Regions from separate parts of the Variovorax sp. V93 genome, predicted to be linked through region 1. Evidence: predicted binding sites of a transcription regulator. Region 1 holds the regulator's gene; each other region holds the start of a gene.

What was found. The regulator sigma-54, encoded in region 1, starts transcription at its own class of promoters, with help from an activator protein. The targets are predictions, from matches to a motif close to TGGCANGNAANCTGCTTT.
Region 2: ACAM54_RS17680 (ammonium transporter) is a predicted target of sigma-54. The motif match lies at 2,033-2,050, and genes of this name have one in related genera.
Region 3: ACAM54_RS25395 (pilin) is a predicted target of sigma-54. The motif match lies at 2,338-2,355, and genes of this name have one in related genera.
Region 4: glnA (type I glutamate--ammonia ligase) is a predicted target of sigma-54. The motif match lies at 1,904-1,921, and genes of this name have one in related genera.

The regions. Positions count from the first base shown of each region.
Region 1 covers NZ_AP028669.1:573,607-577,416, reverse strand. Annotated here, with positions in the region: gene ACAM54_RS02580 (phospholipase D family protein) at 1-1,514, opposite strand, end outside; gene ACAM54_RS02575 (RNA polymerase factor sigma-54) at 1,525-3,117, opposite strand; gene lptB (LPS export ABC transporter ATP-binding protein) at 3,135-3,810, opposite strand, start outside.
Region 2 covers NZ_AP028669.1:3,738,198-3,742,007, forward strand. Annotated here, with positions in the region: gene ACAM54_RS17675 (MBL fold metallo-hydrolase) at 1-693, opposite strand, end outside; gene ACAM54_RS17680 (ammonium transporter) at 761-1,963, opposite strand; gene ACAM54_RS17685 (LytTR family DNA-binding domain-containing protein) at 2,135-3,040, opposite strand; gene ACAM54_RS17690 (acyltransferase family protein) at 3,171-3,810, shown strand, end outside.
Region 3 covers NZ_AP028669.1:5,340,965-5,344,774, reverse strand. Annotated here, with positions in the region: gene ACAM54_RS25405 (CHASE2 domain-containing protein) at 1-1,369, shown strand, start outside; gene ACAM54_RS25400 (3',5'-cyclic-nucleotide phosphodiesterase) at 1,405-2,208, shown strand; gene ACAM54_RS25395 (pilin) at 2,412-2,873, shown strand; gene ACAM54_RS25390 (Wzy polymerase domain-containing protein) at 3,004-3,810, shown strand, end outside.
Region 4 covers NZ_AP028669.1:1,825,485-1,829,294, forward strand. Annotated here, with positions in the region: gene ACAM54_RS08600 (sterol desaturase family protein) at 1-100, shown strand, start outside; gene ACAM54_RS08605 (EI24 domain-containing protein) at 139-1,023, shown strand; gene ACAM54_RS08610 (molybdopterin-binding protein) at 1,020-1,820, shown strand; gene glnA (type I glutamate--ammonia ligase) at 1,967-3,382, shown strand; gene ACAM54_RS08620 (hypothetical protein) at 3,594-3,810, shown strand, end outside.

The sequences.
Region 1 (3,810 bases):
CGGCCGGCTTCTTCCTCCTCGCTGATCCACTCGATGCGCGAATTGCCGCTGTCCTTCGCAAAGCGCAGCCGGTAGGCGCCCTGCTGCTTCAGCACCTCGATGAGCTTGAGCGTCTGCTGCGCCATCTCGGGGCTGCGGATGAACAGGCCGATCTCGGTGTTGTGCGTCTCGGAGCGCGGGTCGAAGTTCATCGAGCCGACAAAAAGAATCTGCCGGTCGATCACCGCCGACTTGGCATGCAGCCGCCCCACCGAAGTACCGAACAGGCCGAGCCGCACGCTGCGCCGCGTGCGCGTGGTGCTCAGTTCGTAGAGCTCGGCGCCGAGCTCGAGCATCTCGGGCCGGTAGCGGCGGTAGGCGGTGTGGACCAGCGGCTCGTCGGTGGCGGCGAAGGAATTGGTGACGATGCTGATCTTGACGTTGCGCCGGCGGATCTCGCGCATCACTTCGAGCCCCGCCTTGCCTGGAATCAGGTAGGGCGAGACGATGGTCACCTCGGAGCGCGCGCGGCGCATTTGCTCGACCACGTTGTAGCGCACGCTGTCGACATCGAGCAGCGGCACGCCGCCGTACGAGGCGGTCTTGCCGATCACGCGTTCGGGCGAATCGGCGTAGGCCTCGGCAAGGGTCCAGATCAGGTCGAGCTTGCCGGCAGCCAGGTCTTCGGCGATCGGGCTGTAGCCGAGCAGGTCGTTGGGCGCGGGCCTGGGCGGCGGCGGCGTGGTGTCGGGGCCGGTGGCGGCCTCGAAGCGCTTCTGCAGCTCGCCCTGCGGAAGTTCGCTGGCCACCACCGACTGGACCGGCCGCACATAGACGCTGTTCCAGTACTGGTCGAACAGCGCACCCAGCCGCGGGACCAGCGCACCAGCCACGAAGGTGTCGAGATCGAGGAAATTCTCGCCCGCCGTGCGCCTGAAATACTGGTTGCCGATGTTGCGCCCGCCCGCCACCGCCATCGCGCCATCGGCGATGAAGAGCTTGTTATGCATGCGCCGGTTGACGCGGCTGAAATCGAACAGCGAAGCGGTGAAGCGCCTGAGCAGGCTGCCGCGCCCGGCCGGAAAGGGGTTGAACAGGCGCAGCTCGACGTTGGGCGTGGCGGCCAGGCCGAGCAGCAGCTCGTCCTCGCCCGAGGTGTAGAGATCGTCCATCAGGAGCCGCACGCGCACGCCGCGCCGGGCCGCATCGCGCAGCGTGCGCAGCAGGTAGCGGCCGGTCTCGTCGTTCTCGATCTGGTAGTACTGCACGTCGAGCGTGCGCTGGGCGCGCCGCGCGAGCTGGATGCGGGTGTCGAAGGCGAAGTCGCCGCCCGGCATCAGGCGAAAGCCGCTCAGGTCGGGGTCGGGCTGCGAGGCCAGCGCGATCTTGCCGAGCGCGGTGTCGGCCGAGGCGGCCATGGCCTTGGTGGGCGGACGCGGTGCCTCGTCGGGCAGGGTGGCGCAGCCGGCGAACAGCAGCGCCGCCGCCATGGCGAAGACCCATTGCCCACAGCGCGACAGCAGGCGGCGGGCCATCGGCGGCTTTCTACAGGGCCTTGCGAAGGTTGGCGGGCGCGATGCGCAAGGCCTCGCGGTACTTGGCCACGGTGCGGCGTGCGCACTCGATGCCCTGCTCCTTGAGCATCTCGGAGATCTGGCTGTCGGACAGCGGTTTCTTGATGCTCTCGGAGCTCACGAACTGCTTGATCAGCGCGCGCACGGCGGTGCTCGACGCATTGCCGCCGGTCTCGGTGCCGAGCGCCGAGCCGAAGAAGTACTTGAGCTCGACCGTGCCGAAAGGCGTGGCCATGTACTTGGCCGTGGTCACGCGCGAGATGGTCGATTCGTGCAGGCCGAGTTCGTCGGCGATCTCGCGCAGCACCAAGGGCCGCATTGCGAGCTCGCCGTGCACGAAGAAGCTCTTCTGCCGCTCGACGATGGCGTTGCTCACGCGCAGGATGGTGTCGAAGCGCTGCTGGATGTTCTTGATGAACCAGCGCGCCTCCTGCAGCCGCTGCGACAGCGCCTGGCTGCCCTCGCCCTTGTGCGACTTGAGCGCGCCGGCATAGATGTCGTGCACGCGCAGCCGCGGCATCACCTCGGGGTTGAGCATGACGCGGAACTTGGCGTTGGTGCCGCGGCCGATCTTGGTGACGATCACGTCGGGAATCACGATGTTGCGCTCGACGTCGACGAAGCGGCGGCCCGGCTTGGGCTCCAGGCGCGAGATGATCTGCAGCGCCGAGCGCACCACCTCTTCGTTGGTGCGCGTGAGCGTGGCCAGGCGCTTGAAATCGCGCCGCGCGAGCAGCTCCATCGGCTGCTTGCAGATCGCGATGGCGGTCTTGCGCACCAGGGCCTGCTCTTCGGTCTCGCTTTCGCTGGCCAGCGCGCGCAGCTGGATGCACAGGCATTCGCCCAGATCGCGCGCGCCGACGCCGGCCGGCTCCAGGCTTTGCAGCAGGCCGAGCGCCACCTGGAAGTGGTGCACCAGTTCGTCGAACTGGTCGTTGTCGTCGCCCGCGAGGCCCGAGGCCAGCGCCGGCAGGGAGTCTTCGAGGTAGCCGTCGTCGTTGAGCGATTCGATCAGGAAGCGCAGCGCGGCGCTGTCGTTCTCGTTGAGCCGCAGGCTCAGCGCCTGCCGGTGCAGGAAGGACTGCAGCGACTCCTGGCTGCGCGCGAGCTCGGTGGCGTCGGCGCGTTCGTCGTCGCCCAGGTTGTTCTGGCGCGCGGGGGCGTCGCTGCCCCATTCGCTGTCGTCGGGCGCCATGTCGACGGTGCCGTCGCCTTCCCAGTCGGGCTCGCGCTCGGTGGCGTCGGCGGCGGGTACGTCGGCCTCGGCTGCCGAGGAGGTTTCGCTCGAAGTGGTGGTTGCGCTGCTGGCCGGGGCCGAGGCGAATTCGCCCTCGGCGGCTTCACCGGCTTCGTCGCGCGGCACCGGCGTGTCGATGGCGTCGAGCCCGAACTCCTCGCGCGCCGCTTCTTCCGCGGTGCGTTCGAGGAACGGGTTCTCGTCCAGCATCTGCTCCACCTCCTGGCTCAGTTCGAGCGTGGACAGCTGCAGCAGCCGGATCGACTGCTGCAGCTGGGGCGTGAGCGCCAGGTGCTGCGAAACGCGAAGGGACAGCCCTTGCTTCATGGAGACCGACTCCTCCCTTACATCCGGAAGTGCTCGCCGAGGTACACCCTGCGTACTTCGGCGTTGTCGACGATCTCCGAGGGTGTGCCTTGTGCCAGCACATGCCCGTCGCTGATGATGAACGCGTGATCGCAGATGCCCAGCGTCTCACGCACGTTGTGGTCGGTGATGAGCACGCCGATGCCGCGCTCCTTCAGGAAGCTGATGATCCGCTGGATCTCGATCACCGCGATCGGGTCGATGCCGGCGAAGGGCTCGTCCAGCAGGATGAAGCGCGGCTGCGTGGCCAGCGCGCGGGCGATCTCGACCCGGCGGCGTTCGCCGCCCGAGAGCGCGAGCGCGGGCGAATCGCGAAGATGGTCCACCCGCAGGTCGGCCAGCAGCCCCGAGAGCCGCTCCTCGATGCGCTGCTTCGTCAAAGGCGCGGGCTTGCCGCTGGCGTCGGGTTCGCGCTGGAGTTCGAGCACGGCGCGCACGTTTTCCTCGACCGTGAGCTTGCGGAAGATGGAGGCTTCCTGCGGCAGGTAGCTCAGGCCCATGCGGGCGCGCCGGTGGATCGGCATGTGGGCGATGGGCTCGCCGTCGATGGTGATGTCGCCCGCGTCGGCCCGCACCAGGCCCACGATCATGTAGAACGACGTGGTCTTGCCCGCGCCGTTGGGGCCGAGCAGCCCGACGACCTCGCCCTTTTGC
Region 2 (3,810 bases), 2.3 Mb from region 1:
GTGGCCCGGCGTGTGGCCGTGGGCAGGCACGGCCTTGATGCCGGGCAGCAGGTCGGTGCTGCCCTTCATGCCCTTGAACTTGCCGGCCTCCACATACGGGTTCAGCGAGGCCATCGCACCCTGGAAGAAGCCCTTCATCTCGGCGGAGGCCTTCTCCAGGTTGCCCTTGTCCAGCCAGAAGTCGGCGTCTTCCTGGCCGGCGTGGATGGTGGCGTTGGGGAACACCAGCTTGCCGTCCTGCACGAGGCCGCCGACATGGTCGCCGTGCATGTGGGTGATGAGCACGTCGTCGACCTGCTCGGGCTGGTAGCCCGCAGCCTTGAGGTTGGCCTGCAGGCTGCCGAGCGTGGGGCCGAACAGGCCGCCGGCACCGGTGTCGACCAGCACCAGCTTGCTGCCGGTATTGATGAGATAGCCGTTCACCGAGGTGGGCACAGTGTCTTTCTCGAAGCCGCGATCGAGCAGCTTGCCGACCTGTGCCTGCGTGGTGTTGGTGAGCAGCTTCCTGGGCTCCAGGTCGATGGTGCCGTCGAACAGCGCCGTCACCTCGAAGTCGCCGAGCATCGTGCGGTAGAAGCCCGGCGCCTGGGTCTTGACCTGCGGGGCGCCGGCGTGGGCTGCAAACGAAAGCATCAGCATGCTGCCGGCCATTGCGGCAATGCCGCGTCGCAGCCAGCGGGTGGATGTTGTCATGGGTTCTTCTCCTCGGGCGGTTGCAAAGGGCGCCGAGAATAGCCCAAGCCGATCTACCGCGCAGCACTCACCAATTGACCTCCCGCTCCGGCGTCGCCGAGATGTGGTGGATCGACAGGTCGGCGCCGTCGTATTCCTCTTCCTGCGTGAGGCGCAGCCCCAGCGTGGCCTTGAGCGCGCCGTAGACCGCCGCGCCCGCCAGCGCCGCCCATGCCACACCCATCAAGGTGCCGATGAGCTGCGCCCACACGCTCACGCCGCCGATGCCGCCCAGCGCCTGGGTGCCGAAGATGCCCGCCGCGATGCCGCCCCAGGTGCCGCACAGGCCGTGCAGCGGCCAGACGCCGAGCACGTCGTCGATCTTCCACTTGTTCTGCGTGAGCGTGAACATCACCACGAAGATGGCGCCGGCCACGCCACCCACCACCAGCGCGCCCAGCGGATGCATCAGGTCGGAACCCGCGCACACGGCCACCAGCCCGGCGAGCGGGCCGTTGTAGACGAAGCCGGGGTCGTTCTTGCCCAGCGCCAGCGCCACCAGCGTGCCGCCGACCATTGCCATCAGCGAATTGACAGCCACCAGGCCGGAGATCTTGTCGATGCTCTGCGCGCTCATCACGTTGAAGCCGAACCAGCCCACGCACAGCACCCAGGCGCCCAGCGCCAGAAAGGGAATGTTCGAGGGCGGATGCGCGCTCAGCGAGCCGTCGCCGCGGTAGCGGTTGCGGCGCGCGCCCAGCAGCAGCACGGCCGGCAGCGCGAGCCAGCCGCCCACCGCGTGCACCACGACCGAACCGGCAAAGTCATGGAACTCGCTGCCCGTGGCCGAGGCGATCCAGGCCTGGATGCCGAAGGCCTTGTTCCAGGCAATGCCCTCGTACAGCGGATAGACAAAACCGACAATGACCGCCGTAGCGATCAATTGCGGCCAGAACTTGGCGCGTTCGGCGATGCCGCCCGAAATGATCGCCGGAATCGCCGCCGCAAAGGTGAGCAGGAAGAAGAACTTCACGAGCTCGTAGCCGCTCCTGGCCGCAAGCTCGGTGGCCCCCACGAAGAAGTGGGTGCCATAGGCCACGCCATAGCCCACGAGAAAGTACACGATGGTCGAGACCGAGAAGTCGACCAGGATCTTGACCAGCGCATTGACTTGGTTCTTCTTGCGCACGGTGCCCAGTTCCAGGAAGGCGAAACCGGCATGCATGGCCAGCACCATGATCGCGCCGAGAAGGATGAACAGCGCGTCTGCGCCCTGTTTGAGTGCGTCCATTGGAGCTTCTTGCAGTTTTTGGTTTTGAATTGGTGCATGCACCCGAATTGCTCGGGCCAGCGCCGCAAGAAAGCAAAAATGGTGCCTAAAAGCTCATTAGTGGTGCGTCACAGGTGGAAATGGGCGTTCCCAGTGCAGCGTTCGCACCGGAACAGGACGGATCGGCCCCAATCAGCTCGCCCCGGCGCGCAAGGCCTCGCGATAGCGCCGGCTGCACGGCACCGTGCTGCCATCGTGCATGTGCAGCCGGGCATCGCCCCCGTCGAGCGGCTCGATTTCCTTGATGCGGCCAAGATTGACCGCATGGCCTCGGTGCACGCGCACGAAATGGGCGGGGTCGAGCTGCGCCAGAAAATCGGTGAGCGTGGCGCGCAGAAGGTAGTCGTGGCCGTTGACGTGCAGGCCGACGTAGTTGCCTTCGGCCTGGAGCCAGTCGATGTCGCTCGCGGCAATGAGGAATTCGCGCCGCAGCTTGCGCACCAGGAAGCGCTCGGGGCGCGCGGGCGGCGCAACTGCCTGATGGGCTTCGGCGGGCTCGGCGGCCGCTGCTGCCGCCGCCTCGGGCGGGTCGAGCACGCGCGCCTCGCCCTGCAGCCGCAGCATGAACACACCGTAGGCCCAGATGCCGAACACCATCGACAGGTAGGCGCGCACGTCCTTCAGGTATTCGTAGCCCCAGCGGCCGGTCCAGCCGGCGAAGTCGTAGCGCTCGCCGGCCGCCGCATAGACCATGGCGCGCAGCGCGAACATCGCCGCCACGTGCACCACGCTGAAAACGACGCTGGCCGCCAGGTGCCACCCCAGGTAGCGCAGCAGATGGGTGCGCGCCAGCGGCGACAGCCGGTGCTGGATGGCCACCACCGCCGGCACCAGTGCCAGCAGCACGAGGTGGCTCGACATCTCCCAGGTGACGATTTCCCACGCGGCGCGGGGCACGGCGCGGTCGCGCGCGTCGATCAGCGCCACGGTGGTGTTGAACACCGCCTGCAGCGCCATGAAGACGATCCAGAAGCCCACTTCCACGCGGCGGCGGATGGGTTCGTAGCGCTCGTACAGGTTCTTCCGGGAATCTGCCATGCCCGGGATTCTCGCGATCCGCGCTTCCCATGGGCGAATTTCGTCCCCGCAGGCCACCGCTCGTCACAAAAGGGCCGGGATCCGTCCCTTGTGCAGTCGGCGCGCGGCGGGTGGACGCAACCATCGACCGATGAGCACAACCCCAGCCCCCCTGCCCGACCGCCGGCACGACATCGACGCGCTGCGCGCGCTGGCCTTCCTGCTGGTCATCCTGTACCACGTGGCGATGTACTACGTGGCCGACTGGCCCTGGCATCTCAAGAGCCCGCATGCGGCCGAATGGCTGCAGTGGCCGATGCGCATGCTCAACCTCTGGCGCATGGACCTGGTGTTCCTGGTCTCGGGGGTATCGCTGGGCTTCCTGAGCCGCCACCAGGGCACCTGGGGCCTGCTGCGCAGCCGAGGCGTGCGGCTGATGCTGCCGCTGGCCTTCGGCATGGCGGTGGTCGTGCCCTACCAGGCCTATGCGCAGGGCGTGGCCAGCGGCCTGGTGGCGCCAGGCTTCGGCGCCTTCCTGCTGCGCTATCTTTCGATGGGCGATCCGTGGCCGAAAGCGGCCTTCGACGGCGCGGAGTTCGGCATCACCTGGAACCACCTCTGGTACCTGCCCTACCTGTTCAGCTACACGGCGCTCATCGCGCTGACGCTGCCGCTGTGGAAGTCGCCGGCCGGCCAATGGATGCGCCGCCGCTTCAACGGGCTGCGCGGCTGGAAGCTGCTGTTGCTGCCGGCGCTTCCGCTGCTGGCCTGGACGATGCTGCTGGCCCGGC
Region 3 (3,810 bases), 690 kb from region 1:
CGGCGGCGCGCACGGCGGCTCGTTCCGCTACGTGTCCGCCGGCGACGTGCTCGAAGGCCGGCTCGCCCCCGGCGAGTTGAAGGACCGCATCGTGCTCGTCGGCGCCACCGCCCCGGGCCTGCAAGACCTGCGCGCCACCCCCGTCGGCGCTGCCTTTCCCGGCGTCGAAGTGCATGCCAACATCGTCTCGGCCATGCTCGACCACCGCCTGCTCGCGGTGCCCGACTACGCCCCCGGCTACGAAGTGCTCAGCGTGCTGGCCGCGGGCCTGGTGCTGGCGCTGGGCCTGTCGCTGCTGCCGGCTCCGCGCGCGGTGGTGCTTGCCATTGCCACCGTCGCGGCCCTGGTCGGCGTCAACGCCTGGCTCTACCAGCACCACAGCCTCGTGCTGCCGCTCGCTTCCGCGCTGGCCATGGCCGCGCTCGCCTTTGCCTTCAACATGGGCTGGGGCTACTTCGTCGAATCGCGCGCCCGCCGCGGCCTGGTGCGGCTCTTCGGCACCTACGTGCCGCCGCAGCTCGTCAACGAAATGCTCGCAACGCCCGGCCGCTACAGCATGCGCGCCGAGAGCAAGACCATGACCGTCATGTTCTGCGACATGCGCAACTTCACCCGCCTGTCCGAGCAGATGGCCCCGGCCGAGCTGCAGGCCTTCCTGAACAACGTGTTCAACCGGCTCACCCACGTCATCAGCACCCACCGCGGCACCGTCGACAAATACATGGGCGACTGCGTCATGGCGTTCTGGGGCGCCCCCATCGACACCCCCGACCACGCCACCCTGGCCGTGCGCGCCGCGCTCGACATGGCCGAGGCCGTGCGCGACATCAACAACATCCACCGCACCACCGGCCGCCCCGAGATCAGCGTGGGCATCGGCATCAACAGCGGCGTCATGAGCGTGGGCGACATGGGCTCGGCCGCGCGGCGCAGCTACACCGTGGTGGGCGATGCGGTCAACCTCGCCTCCCGCCTCGAAGGCCTGAGCGTGCACTACGGCGTGGAGATCGTCGCCAGCGGCGCCACACGCGAACTCGCGCCCGGCTTCGTCTGGCAGGAGCTCGACAGCGTGCTCGTCAAGGGCCGCGCCCAGGCCGTGGCCGTGTTCACGCCGCTGGGCGCCGCCACACAAGCAGAGTCACAAACCCCTGCCGCACTGCAGCAATCCGCCCAGCTGCAGCGCTGGGCCGAAGTGCTTGCCGCCTACCGCCGCCAGGACTGGGCCGTGGGCCGGAACTTGCTGGATCCGCTCTTGGCCGCGGATGCCAAAAAAGTCCTTTACCAGCTCTACGCACAACGATTAGCCTCCATGGCGTTGCGGCCCCAGGACCCCGAATGGGACGGCGCAACCCGGTTCGAAACCAAATGACGGCAGCAGAAGACACAAGCAGAGGGGCTCTCACAATGCAGGTTCGCGTGCTGGGTTGCTCGGGCGCCATTGCCAAGGACTGCCGGACCACCTCGTTCCTGATCGACACCGACCTGCTCGTCGATGCGGGCACCGGCGTGGGCGACCTCACCCTCGAAGAAATGGCCGGCATCGACGACGTGGTGCTCACCCACAGCCACCTCGACCACATCGCCGCGCTGCCCCTCATGCTCGACGCCGTGGCCGGCCGCCGCACCCGCCCGCTGCGCGTGCACGCCCTGCGCGCCACCATCGAGGCGCTGCGCGCCCACGTGTTCAACAACGTCATCTGGCCCGACTTCGAAAGCATTCCCAGCCCCGAGGCGCCCTTCGTGAGCTTTCACGACATTGCCGTGGGCCAGGTGCTGCAGCTGGGCAGCGCCGCCCCCAAGCGCATCGAGGTGCTGCCGGCCGTGCACACCGTGCCCGCCTGCGGCTTTGCCGTGAGCCGCGCCGAAGGCGGCGCCAACTGGGTCTTCACCGGCGACACCGAGCGCAACACCCCCTTCTGGGACCGCCTCAACGCCCTGGACGTGGCCATGCTCGTCATAGAAACGGCATTCAGCAACCGCGAGCAAGCCCTGGCCGAACGCAGCCTGCACCTGTCGCCCCGGGCACTGGCCGATGAGCTGGCGCACATCGATCCGGGCAAGAAGTTTCCGATCTACATCACCCACACCAAGCCGGCGGAAACCGAGGAGATCATGTGGCAGATCGAGGATCTGGCTGGGCACCAGGTGGCGGGGTTGGCGCAGCGGGATATCCGGTGGCTGAAGGCGGATGGGGTGCTGACGTTTTGAGTCTGCGGCGGGAAAGGTGCTGACAAAATTGTCACGACTCGTAGCTTTTGCGGGCTCTTTGTGTCACTCGATGTAACTCAATTGCGCACAAAGTACTCGATTTTGGTGGCGCAGCCCCTCTAAACGAGATGGCACAGATGCTGCGGAAGTTACCGCGCTCCGGGCTTGGCTCCCGGGCTCTACAACCAACCTGGAGTTTTTGAATGAACCGTCGTTCTATCGCACGCAACGTGCAAAAGGGTTTCACCCTTATCGAATTGATGATCGTTGTGGCGATCATCGGTATCTTGGCTGCTGTGGCTCTGCCGGCGTATCAGGATTACACGGTGCGCGCGCGTGTGACCGAGGCGATTGTCATTGCTTCTGGCGCGAAGGCGACCATTGGTGAGAATGCCGCGAATGGTGCCTCCCTTGATTCTGGTGTCGACGCCATTGCATCGGGATCGGGCCTGAAGAACCTTAGCACCATGAGTACGGCTGCTGCGACCGGCGTCATCACGTTGGTGACAACGTCGGCTGCAGGTGCTTTGACCCTCACGTTGACCCCGACCGCTAATGGCTCTGCTTTGCAAAGTGGTGTTCTTCCGGGTGGCCCGATCAAGTGGACGTGCGCAGTTTCCAGTGCTGCAAAGAACAAGTTTGTTCCGACTGAATGCCGCATCTAAGTGTTTGAACTGACAAAAAAGCCCCGGCAGGGGCTTTTTTTATTTTGACGCTACGGTCTATCCAAATCCGTTGATGAATCGACTTTCGCGACTCTCGCTTGCTCCCGTCTGGGTGGTTATGGCCTCCGCCTTGCTCTCGCTTGCCTGGCTGCTGCCCAATCACTCAAAGCCATGGACTTCGTTTCATTCTGATGCCTGGGCTGCAACGATATTGGCGGTAATTGGCTTGGTGGTCATCGTGCGGGCGCAGCAAGTGGTGGCGTGCCAGGGCCTAGTGTTGGTGGTCGCACTCCTGCTTCCGTTGCCTTTTGCACAATATGCTTTTGGGCTGATACCGTTTGCTGGTCAAGCCTGGATCGCGAGCGCGTACATAGTGGGTTTTTTGCTGGCACTCGTGGTCGGGCAGCAGTGGCAGGATTGGAAGCCGGTCTGGATGGGCGATATCCTATTTTTGGCGATAGGCATCGCCTCAATTGTTTCGGTGGCCATGCAGCTTCAACAATGGCTCGATCCGGGGAATGACGGCACTCTCGATATCTGGGTGGTTGGCTCGGATGGCTCGCGCCCATACGCGAACATGGCGCAAGCCAATCAGCTCGCCACGTTGCTGCTATGGGGTCTGGTGGCGTGTGGCTGGGGTGTCTGGCGACGGCAGCTCGGGCGCATCGCGGCTTTAATCGCCTCAGCGTGGTTATTGGTCGGTCTGGCGTTGACGCAGTCACGCAGTGCGGTGCTAGGGTTGGTGGTTCTGGTGTTGGCCTCGTGGTGGTGGGGTCGACTTTGGGGCGCAAAAAGCGTACCTCGATACGTCACCGGCTTGGCTGTCTTCTATGTTTTGACGTTGCTAGTACTGGGACCGCTTCGGCGATTCATGATGCTCGAAGCGCCGGGATCGATGGTGCAGCGGCTTGGCCAAGAAATGAGGCCAGAGTTGTGG
Region 4 (3,810 bases), 1.3 Mb from region 1:
CCAGGTCGAGCCCGGCGCGGACGGCCGCGTGCGCGACTACGGGCGCGGCTTCTGGGCCCAGCAGTGGCTCGGGCTCAAGCGGATGGCCGGCCGCGGCTGAGCGCCGGTCCCGAACCGGCCCGGTTATCCTCGCACCCAATGCGCCTGCTCCTCGATTCCTTCTGGCGCGCGGTCGCCTATTGCATGCTGCCGCGCGTGATCGTGCTGTCGCTGCTGCCGCTGGGCCTGATGGTGCTGCTGGCCGCAGGCTTCGGCTATTTCTACTGGGACGCGACCGTCGCCTGGACCCGCGACGCGCTCGACGCCTGGCCGCTGCTGTCGAGCTTCTGGAGCTGGATCGGGCGGCTCTTCTCGGGCGACGTCACGGCCGTGCTGGCGCCGCTGGTGGTGGTGTTTGCCGCCACGCCGGTGATCGTGGTGGTTTCGCTGCTGATCGTGGCCGGGCTCATGGCGGGCCCGCTTACCACGTTGGTGGCGCACCGCCGCTTTCCTGCGCTCGAACGCAAGAAAGGCGCGTCCTTCTTCGGCAGCGTTGCGCGCTCGCTCGGCCTGACGCTGCTGGCGTTGCTCGCGCTCGTGGTCTCGATGCCGCTCTGGCTCATTCCGCCGCTCGTGCTGATCCTGCCGCCGCTGATCTGGGGCTGGCTCACCTACCGCGTGATGAGCTTCGACGCGCTGGCCGAGCACGCAAGCTCTGAAGAGCGTGCCGCGCTGCTGCGCGCGCACCGGCTGCCGCTGCTGTGCATCGGGGTGCTGTGCGGCTACCTGGGCGCGGCGCCCAGCATCGTCTGGGCCTCCGGCCTGCTGTTTGCCGCCGCCTTCTTCGTGCTGGTGCCGCTCGCGATCTGGATCTACACGCTGGTGTTTGCGTTCTCGGCGCTCTGGTTCGGCCATTACTGCCTCGATGCCCTGGCGCAATTGCGCGCGCAGCGCGGCGCCTCCGACGCTCCATCCGGCCCAACCGACGGCCTACTCGCGGCCGAGGCCGATCAGGCCCTTCTCTCCCATTGGAAATCCCCATGACCCGCGCATTCGGTCTGATCGTCGTCGGCGACGAAATCCTTTCCGGCAAGCGTGCCGACAAGCACATGCCCAAGGTCATCGAGTTGCTCGCCGCGCGCGGCCTGCAGCTCGGCTGGGCCGAATACGTGGGCGACGTGCCCGCGCGCATCACCGCCGCGCTCGGCCGGGCCTTCGGCTCGGGCGACATCGTCTTCTCGACCGGCGGCATCGGCGCCACGCCGGACGACCACACGCGGCAATGCGCCGCGCAGGCCCTGGGGGTGCCGCTGGAGCTGCATCCCGAGGCGGAACTGCTGATCCGCGAGCGCATGCAGGACACCGCGCGCGAGCAGGGCATTGCCTACGAGCCCGACCGGCCCGACAACATTCACCGCCTCAACATGGGTGTGTTCCCGAAGGGCGCCACGATCATCCGCAACCCGTACAACAAGATTCCGGGTTTCAGCGTCGAGCACGTCCATTTCGTGCCGGGCTTCCCGGTGATGGCCTGGCCCATGATCGAGTCGGTGCTCGACAGCCGCTATGCGCACATGTTTTCCAGCGGCAAGTCGGCCGAGAAGTCGGTCATCGTCTTTGGCGCCATGGAAGCAACGCTCACCCCGCTGATGCAGGCGATCGAAGCGGCGCATGCCGGCATCAAGGTGTTCAGCCTGCCGAGCGTCGACCATCCGCAGTACGGCCGTCACATCGAACTCGGCGTGAAGGGCGATCCAGTTCACCTGGATGCCGCCTACGCGCAACTGATCGAGGGCCTGCACGCCTATGATGCGAGGCTTGGCCCGGAATTGGTGCGGTAGTTTTTATCGCACCAATTTGGTGATTTTTCGCCTTTTTTTGGGGTTTGCGGCCGCTGTCGAAGGCTCTCGACGAGCGGCGACAATGGCATAGAAACTGCATCCTCCGTCCCTGTATTCCTAACCACCATCCAACTCAGGAGAAACTGATGGCAAAGACCGTCGCCGATGTACTCAAGCTCGTCAAGGAAAACGAGGTCAAGTTCATCGACTTCCGCTTCACCGACACCCGCGGCAAAGAGCAGCACGTGACCGTGCCCGTCTCGGCTTTCGATGAAGACAAATTCACTTCGGGCCATGCTTTCGACGGCTCGTCCATCGCTGGCTGGAAGGGAATCGAGGCTTCGGACATGCAGCTCATGCCCGACCCGAACACCGCCAACATCGATCCCTTCTTCGAAGAAACGACGCTGATCCTGACCTGCGACGTGATCGACCCCGCCGACGGCAAGGCCTACGAGCGCGATCCGCGTTCGCTCGCCAAGCGTGCTGAGGCCTACATGAAGGCCTCGGGCCTGGGCGACACCGCCTACTTCGGTCCGGAACCCGAATTCTTCGTGTTCGACGGCGTGCGCTGGAAGAACGACATGTCGGGCTGCTTCGTGAAGATCGACTCCGAAGAAGCCTCGTGGAACACCGACAAGGAATACGAGCACGGCAACACCGGCCACCGTCCCGCGGTCAAGGGCGGCTACTTCCCGGTTCCCCCGGTCGACAGCTTCCAGGACATGCGCTCGGAAATGTGCCTGGTGCTCGAATCGCTCGGCATCCCGGTCGAAGTGCATCACCATGAAGTGGCCAATGCCGGCCAGATGGAACTGGGCACCAAGTTCAGCACGCTGGTGCAGCGCGCCGACTGGGTCCAGCTGCAGAAGTACGTGATCCACAACGTGGCCCACGCCTACGGCAAGACCGCCACCTTCATGCCCAAGCCCATCGTCGGCGACAACGGCTCGGGCATGCACGTGCATCAGTCGGTCTGGAAGGACGGCAAGAACCTGTTCGCAGGCGACGGCTATGCAGGCCTGTCGGACTTCGCGCTGCACTACATCGGCGGCATCATCAAGCACGCCCGGGCCCTGAACGCCATCACGAACCCCGGCACCAACAGCTACAAGCGCCTGGTGCCCGGCTTCGAAGCCCCGGTGAAGCTGGCCTATTCGGCCAAGAACCGCTCGGCCTCGATCCGCATCCCGTTCGTGGCCAACCCGAAGGGCCGCCGCGTCGAAGCACGCTTCCCCGATCCGCTGATGAACCCGTACCTCGGTTTCGCAGCGCTCCTGATGGCCGGCCTCGACGGCGTGGAAAACAAGATCCACCCGGGCGAAGCCGCCAGCAAGGACCTCTACCACCTGCCGCCGGAAGAAGACGCGCTGATCCCGACCGTGTGCCACAGCCTCGACCAGGCCCTGGAATACCTCGACAAGGACCGTGCATTCCTGACCAAGGGCGGCGTGTTCACCGATGCCTACATCGATGCCTACATCGAACTGAAGATGCAGGAAGTCACGCGCTTCCGCATGGCGACCCATCCGGTCGAGTTCGACATGTACTACTCGTTGTAATTGGCCCACCCCCGAAGCGGCTCACTTCGTGTCGCCGCCTCCCCCTCGAGGGGGCAACACCGGCGGCCCGGCAGAGCCGGTTCCGCGGTGTTGCTGGAATGAACTCGAAAAGGACGGCTTGGCCGTCCTTTTTCCTTGGCGCGGAACATCTTGTCACCAGTGGCGTCGAATTGCAGGAAAATGCACCTTTGTCGCGCCAAGATCGATTCTCATGAAGACTGCTTCTCTCATTTTCCTGGCCGGTTCATTGCTGGCCGCCTTGCCCGTGCTCGCCCAGGAGCGCGTGTGGCGCTGCGGCAATGAATACACCAACAACTCGACCATCGCCCAGCAAAAGGGCTGCAAGGTCATGGAAGGCGGCAACGTCACGGTGGTGCAGGGCACCAAGCCATCGGGCGGTGGTTCGGCCGGCGGCAACTCGGCGCCGG